DNA from 3 places in the Chryseobacterium sp. MMS23-Vi53 genome. Region 1 is predicted to be linked to each of the others. Evidence: riboswitches for the same ligand, from Rfam matches in the RefSeq annotation. Region 1 holds a riboswitch; each other region holds the start of a gene.
The links. A riboswitch is a leader RNA that binds a small molecule or an ion and turns the genes downstream of it on or off. The one in region 1 is predicted to bind S-adenosylmethionine.

Region 1 (2,270 bases):
CTCGCCAAAGTAAGCGCCTTGAAAATTCGTCCGTCAATACCGATTTCTCCCAAGAAATCCTCTCCTTCAAACTTGATGATTGACCTGTTTTTTAAAAATTTTATTTCATTTACATTTTTCATCGTCTACAAAATATTTTTAATGATATTATTTAATTGTTCGTATTCCATTAAGAAGGCATCGTGCCCATGAATTGAGGTGATCTCGTGATAAAAAACATTTTCCTTTTTTTCTTTCAGCTTTTGATAGCACATTCGGATTTCAGAAGCAGGGAAAAATAAATCGGTATCAACGGAGATCATGTGCATTCGTGCGTGGATGTTTTCCAGTTGATGTTCATCGGTATTGATGTTCATCAGCAAATGATTCATCAGCTTGTAAGATTTTAAACTAAATCTTTCGTTTAAAGCGTTTCCGTGATAAATCAGCCAATCTTCAGACTCTAATCTCTGTTTTTCCTGATTGTATTTATTTTGAAATCTTTCATTTAACGATTCCGGCGTTCGATAGCACAACATCGCATGAATTCTGGCTTTTTGTAATGGTTCATCATTTTGATTTAATAAAAACTTCTGAACCAGACATTGTGCATGAAGCCAGTCGTGGGTTTTAAAATCGCAGGCAATAGGAATGAAAATCTCGGCAAGATTTGGTTGTTTCACCAACATTTCCCAACCGATCCCTCCTCCCAGAGAACCTCCAATAATGGCGTGTAAACTTTTAATATTTAAAATTTCAAGACCTTGCAAAAAGATATTGGCAATATCTGAAGGTGTGAAATCTTCATAATTATCAATTAAAAAATCATCATATCCGTTTCCAGGAATATTGAAACACAGAACTGTATATTTTTCGGTATCAATAACCTGATTTCTACCAATTAATTTTTTCCACCATCCTTTTTCTCCCGAAACATCTGAATTTCCGGTTAAAGCATGATTAACTAAAATTATAGGTGCTGAAAACAAGTCTTTCCCGAAAAGCTGATAGCTCAACGAGATATGATATTCCTTATGGGAATTTGTAAGATACGCGAGATTAATATAGTTTAGTTCTGTTTTCAATTCTATTATACTTTTTGATAATACAATTGAAAATGCCACAGGAAATGGCTGAAAAAAGATTCAGTAGTTATCTGTCCAAAATAATTTTGGTAGAACGTAGCACCTTCATTGCTTGCGCAAAGGGTTGCTAAGGTTTCACAGGGTCTAATCCCTCAACCTTTCTTGATAACATTTTCAATATTTGAATGATCGAATGGTGCAAAGATAAAACTTTTCTTTTAAATATTTATAAAAATTTAATTTAATATAAAAAACTCCGATAAACAGAAGGTTTGCAAGAGCATATTAATTATAATTCAAATTTAATAAGTTGGAAATTTTTAGCAAAAAAACTAACTTCGTAATGAAAAATGTTGAAATATGAGTACCGAAAAACAAAGATTACAAGATAATAACTGGAAAAATTGGGGACCATACGTCAGCAACCGACAATGGGGAAATGTACGTGAAGATTACAGTTCCAACGGCGATGCATGGAATTTTGCCAATCATAACACTGCCGAAAGCTACGCCTATCGTTGGGGCGAAGAAGGAATTGCCGGAATTTCCGATGCAAAGCAGCTTTTCTGTTTCGCTCTATCCTTTTGGAATAAGAAAGATAAAATGGTAAAAGAGCGTTTCTTTGGGCTGAGCAATCCTCAGGGAAATCATGGGGAAGACATCAAAGAACTGTTTTATTATTTAGATAACACACCGACTCATAGTTATATGAAAATGGTGTATAAATACCCTATCAATGCGTTTCCTTACGATGAAATCCGTGCAGAAAATGCTAGAAGAAGCAAGAAAGAACCGGAATATGAAATTTTCGATACCGGAATTTTTGATAAAGATGAATATTTTGATATTTTCATTGAATATGCCAAAGCTGACCACAATGATTTTTTAGTTCGAGTAACAGTTTTCAACAGGAGTGATGCTGATGCTCCGATTGTAGTTGCACCGACTGTTTGGTTCAGGAACAACTGGAAATGGGGATACAACACATATAAAGGACAAACGAATGCTTCGTATGAAGGTTGTATCGATATTAATCATGACAGTATTTCGATCAAAAAGTTTTATTCCAGAAATATGAATGCAGAAAGTGTTTTCTGTGATAATGAAACCAATTCTCCGAAATTATATGGAGCTCCTTATCCGGGAAATACCTATTATAAAGACGGAATTAATGACTACATTACCTATGGAAGCAACACCGTAAAT
Region 2 (2,270 bases), 110 kb from region 1:
TAGAATAAATTTAAGATAAAGGAGGATGGAATATTCGGGAAAAATATTCTGAAGTGTGAAAATCGATATAATCCGAGTTGGTTTTTTTTAATGGAATTTCGAATTGATTTTTATCTGAAAAGGAAAGGATTTCATTAGATAGGAAAACGTCTAATCCTGCAATTTTCACATTCTGATTATTGTTGGATTGCTTTTCTGTTTTGGCTAATTCTTTTTCAACGTAGCATTTTCCTTTACAGGTTGATTGGGGAATATTTCTGTTTTCGCAAAGATTTTTTACGATATAGTCATAATTAACGGCATAATTAATCAATGGCAAAACCGGACGTAATGCAATCGTGAAAATAATGAATATGGAAATGAAAAACTTCAACGATCAATTCTATAGCACAAATATACTGATGAATTTTGTTTTTATGAGGGATTTATGATGAAAGTCAGTTTTTGGTTGGTTGACTTGGTTGATTGTTGATAGATTTTTTAAGCTTTCAAACTTAAAATCGCCAATCGATAACCATCCATACCAAATCCAGACAAAACAGCGTCGCTATTTGCAGCCGTCACAGACTTCTGGCGAAACTCTTCTCTTTTGTATATATTACTAATGTGAACTTCAACTTTCTGCTTTTGAATATTCTTTAAACAATCTGCAATTGCGTAAGAATAATGAGTAAAAGCTCCCGGATTAATTACCAACGCGTCAAAATCATCCACCTGAAGTCTGTTAATCAATTCACCTTCAATATTGGATTGATAATAGTGTATTTCATGAGAAGGAAATTCTGGCCTCAAATTTTCCAAATAATCTTCCATTGAAGTTGTTCCGTAAATTTCTGGTTCTCTTGTGCCCAATAAATTCAGATTAGGACCATTTACAATTAAAACTTTCATACTATAAAATTAATAAGTTTTTTGAATTAAGGATTAAAAATTTAGTTTTAAACTTAAAATTTACTTATTGCATTATTTTTAATGATATTTCTCATATTTAAAAATTTAACATTTTTTATAACTATCTATTTTTGATGGTTTTAAAATAAAATTAAGATAATTTTTATAAAATTTATATTTAAAATTTTAAAGTCTACTTGTTTTGTAGACTTTTTGTTTTTAGATTTGCAACGGCTTATAAAGAAAGATGGAGGGAACTGACCCTATGAAATCTTAACAACCTGCACATTGCAAGGTGTTACATTCAGCCTTGAAAAAGGAAAGATAAGTAAAGTGTTAATCATGATTATTGATGCTATTTGCTGTCTTTTTTACAAAAGGCTAAAATTTAATAAGTAGTAAATAAAATTGATTATGATTAACAAAAATTTAATTAATTCAAAAATTTGGATTCCACCTGTAGCGGCATTTTTTCTAGGTGCTGCCAATGTGAAAGGTCAGGAGGCAAAAAAAGACACTCTTCATGAAAAAGAGATAGACGAGGTAGTTGTAGTGGCTTACGGAAAAGCTAAAAAGACAAGTTATACAGGTTCGGTAGCAACAATTTCGAGTGAAAAAATCAACAGCAGACCTGTTACCAACATAACAAAGGCATTGGAGGGGCAGGTTCCCGGACTTCAGGCGGTAAGTTCTTCGGGACAGCCGGGTTCTACAGCTTCAATCAGGATTCGAGGAATCGGCTCTGTCAGTGCATCGAGCAATCCTTTGTTTGTGGTGGACGGAATTCCTTTTGATGGAAATATCAACTCGATCAGTCCCAACGATATCGAATCGATCAGTGTTCTGAAAGATGCTACGGCAAGCTCATTGTACGGCTCCAGAGGTGCAAACGGTGTGATTATCGTTACCACAAAGTCCGGAAAGAAAGGCGAAGCGAGAGTAAACTTTAATATAAGCCAAGGTTTCTCAAGCAGAGCGGTGAAGGACTATGAACAGGTAACGACCGATCAGTACTATGAATTGTACTGGGAAGCGTTGAGAAATGGGTATAAATCCAGCCAAATTTCTTCTCAACAGGCTGCGCAGATGGCAACGGATAATTTAGTAAACGCTTTGGGAATCAATCCATACGGAACAAATTTTGCAAAACCTGTAGGAACAGACGGCAAATTGGCGACCGGAGCAACTGCCTTATGGAATGATAACTGGAAAGATATTTTGCAGAGAACTGCTTCAAGAAATCAAGTTGATCTGGATTTTAGCGGAGGAAATGAAAAGAGCAATTATTTTTTCTCTTTAGGATATCTGGATGATAAAGGAATCGCTATTGAGTCCGGTTTTAAGAAATACAGCACAAGATTAAAAATCAATTCTGAAGT
Region 3 (2,270 bases), 740 kb from region 1:
TTACCGTGTTGCTCACATCATAATTGAAGGTATTACTTCCGAACGTATTGCTTAGATCAAAAAACCAATCGTTTTTGTTGTATTTTGCTCCGACAGCGTAAGAAAAATCGTACACTTTCGAGCCTAAAGTCGGCTGAAAACCATTTGGAAAAATGGAAGGTACATTATTCGAAGTTTCGCTTGGAAGCCTTCTGAAACCGTACCCCTGACCTTCTTTTATACTAAAACCTCCAAAAGAATATAATTTAAACACATCATTAATCGGATATTCTGAATTGAAATATAATTGCGCCTGTTTTATTTGAGCATCTCCGATCTGGAAATTGAAATCGTCGCGTGTCAAGCCTCTTTGTTGAATAATTGCATCATCTGAAGCTTTTGCAGCGGCAGGATCATCTGCGAAATCGTAAGCAAAATTATCACCGAAAATATCAAGATTATGATTTTGCGTTCTTGTCGTTTTTCCTCTGTGATTTAATTGTAAAGATAAATTGATGTAACTATCTTTTTTGCCCAAAGAAGTTCCGTAGTTGGCTCCGGCTTGATATGTTTCACCGTCATTTCTTCCTGTAATTCCATAATTGAGACTTGCAGAACCGCCAATATTTTTTTTCAGAATAATGTTGATCACTCCTGCAATCGCATCAGAACCATACTGTGCTGCTGCTCCATCTCTTAAAACTTCAATTCTGTCGATGGCAATGACCGGAATTGTACTTAAATCCGTTCCGACAGAACCATTTCCAACTGTGTTTTGATAATTAACTAAAGATGTTGTGTGTCTTCTTTTTCCGTTCACCAACACCAAAACCTGATCCGGTCCCATTCCTCGTAATGTTACAGGATCTATATGTTCTGTACCATCTGAAGCTGATTGGCGAACCGAGTTGAACGACGGAATCACATAATTCAATAAATCCTGAACAGAGATTTGCGGTGAAGATTTTTGTATTTTTTCGATATTGATAACATCCACCGGAACCGGCGTTTCCAGCTTTGTACGTTTTGCATTTCGGTTTCCGACGATAATGACGTCTTCAATCTGTTTTTCTTTTTCCTGTTCCTGAGCCGAAACGAAAACCGCTCCAAGCAATAATATAGAAATGCTTAGTCTCTTCATCTTTTGTTTTTTGCAAAATTAATAATAAACCCCGACGAACAAAATTTCGCCTACAAAGACCGTCAAGAAAATGGAAAAATATTAAGAATATGCTTCACTTATCTTCCCCCGATTGGGTTGGAATTAGCACCTTTACACATTTGGAAATGTGTCGGTTGCTAAGGTTTCACAGGGCCAGATCCCTCCACCTTTCTTGATAAATCTAGTGCAAAGGTAGAGTATTAATTTTAATTGACAAAAAAACATAAATTTTTCCCTTTTTGAATCATTTTTTCAATTGTGAATAAGTTGTGGATAATGCGTGAATTACCTGTTAGCTAGGCGTGAATTACGTGTGAGTTATCAAAATTCAACTATTAACAAGTTATTTTTTGAATGTGAATAAGATATGGATAACGTCTTGGTAAGCTATTGGCAAGCCCAAATAATTTGTGAATTTCTATGTGGAAAATCTTGTGAATTACGTGTTAAAAAGCCGTTAGTTTCTTATGAATAAGCATTAATTTAAATGTGAAAAAAATGTGGACAAACAAAAAAGAGATCACTCTCGTGACCTCTTTGTATAGTAATCCTCAGATTTATCCACAGGTTATTTCACAATCATTTTTTGAATAGCAATTCCTGTATCTGATTTTAAATGAACCAAATATGATCCCGCAGGATAATTTGTTTTCAATTCGTATGTTCCGTTTTCATTGGTAAGCTTAAATGCCTCCATCTTTTTTCCACTCATATCGTAGATTGAGATCTCTCCATTTTTTGCTTTGTGGTAAATTAATTTAGCCAAACCATTTTTTACTGGGTTATCCCCAATTTGAAGCGATAATACGTTTTCTGCATTCACATCGATTGTGGATAAATTTGTTCCAGTATAATTCCCGAAAATTCTGAATTCTCCTGGCTGCAGAGAAATCGGAGCTGTTATGGAAGCCACCGTAAAGATTGAATTATCCATTAAATTCTGCCATTGCCCAGTGTAAGGGAAATACGGAACAACATTTTGCGTTGCCGTTGTGTAATTTGCTAATACAACAACATTTTTAATTCCTAATGTTAGTGTATTATCGTAAACGTAAATCCTTGTAATCAATCCGTTTGGATCATTTGTTAAGTTATTGGATTCAACTGTATATGTTTTAGATTTAAAAAC

Region 2: linked by a shared signal. The riboswitch ahead of ACKX2A_RS13410 (SusC/RagA family TonB-linked outer membrane protein) and the one ahead of ACKX2A_RS14030 (alpha/beta fold hydrolase) in region 1 are both predicted to bind S-adenosylmethionine.
Region 3: linked by a shared signal. The riboswitch ahead of ACKX2A_RS10565 (TonB-dependent receptor plug domain-containing protein) and the one ahead of ACKX2A_RS14030 (alpha/beta fold hydrolase) in region 1 are both predicted to bind S-adenosylmethionine.

Annotation. Positions count from the first base shown of each region.
Region 1 is NZ_CP180265.1:3,131,682-3,133,951, reverse strand. Features, by position in the region: gene ACKX2A_RS14035 (ACT domain-containing protein) at 1-122, opposite strand, end outside; gene ACKX2A_RS14030 (alpha/beta fold hydrolase) at 126-1,064, opposite strand; SAM riboswitch class I at 1,129-1,236, opposite strand; gene ACKX2A_RS14025 (MGH1-like glycoside hydrolase domain-containing protein) at 1,425-2,270, shown strand, end outside.
Region 2 is NZ_CP180265.1:3,018,547-3,020,816, reverse strand. Features, by position in the region: gene ACKX2A_RS13420 (hypothetical protein) at 11-373, opposite strand; gene ACKX2A_RS13415 (type II 3-dehydroquinate dehydratase) at 481-891, opposite strand; SAM riboswitch class I at 1,124-1,222, shown strand; gene ACKX2A_RS13410 (SusC/RagA family TonB-linked outer membrane protein) at 1,306-2,270, shown strand, end outside.
Region 3 is NZ_CP180265.1:2,395,183-2,397,452, forward strand. Features, by position in the region: gene ACKX2A_RS10565 (TonB-dependent receptor plug domain-containing protein) at 1-1,120, opposite strand, end outside; SAM riboswitch class I at 1,216-1,323, opposite strand; gene ACKX2A_RS10570 (alpha-amylase family glycosyl hydrolase) at 1,710-2,270, opposite strand, start outside.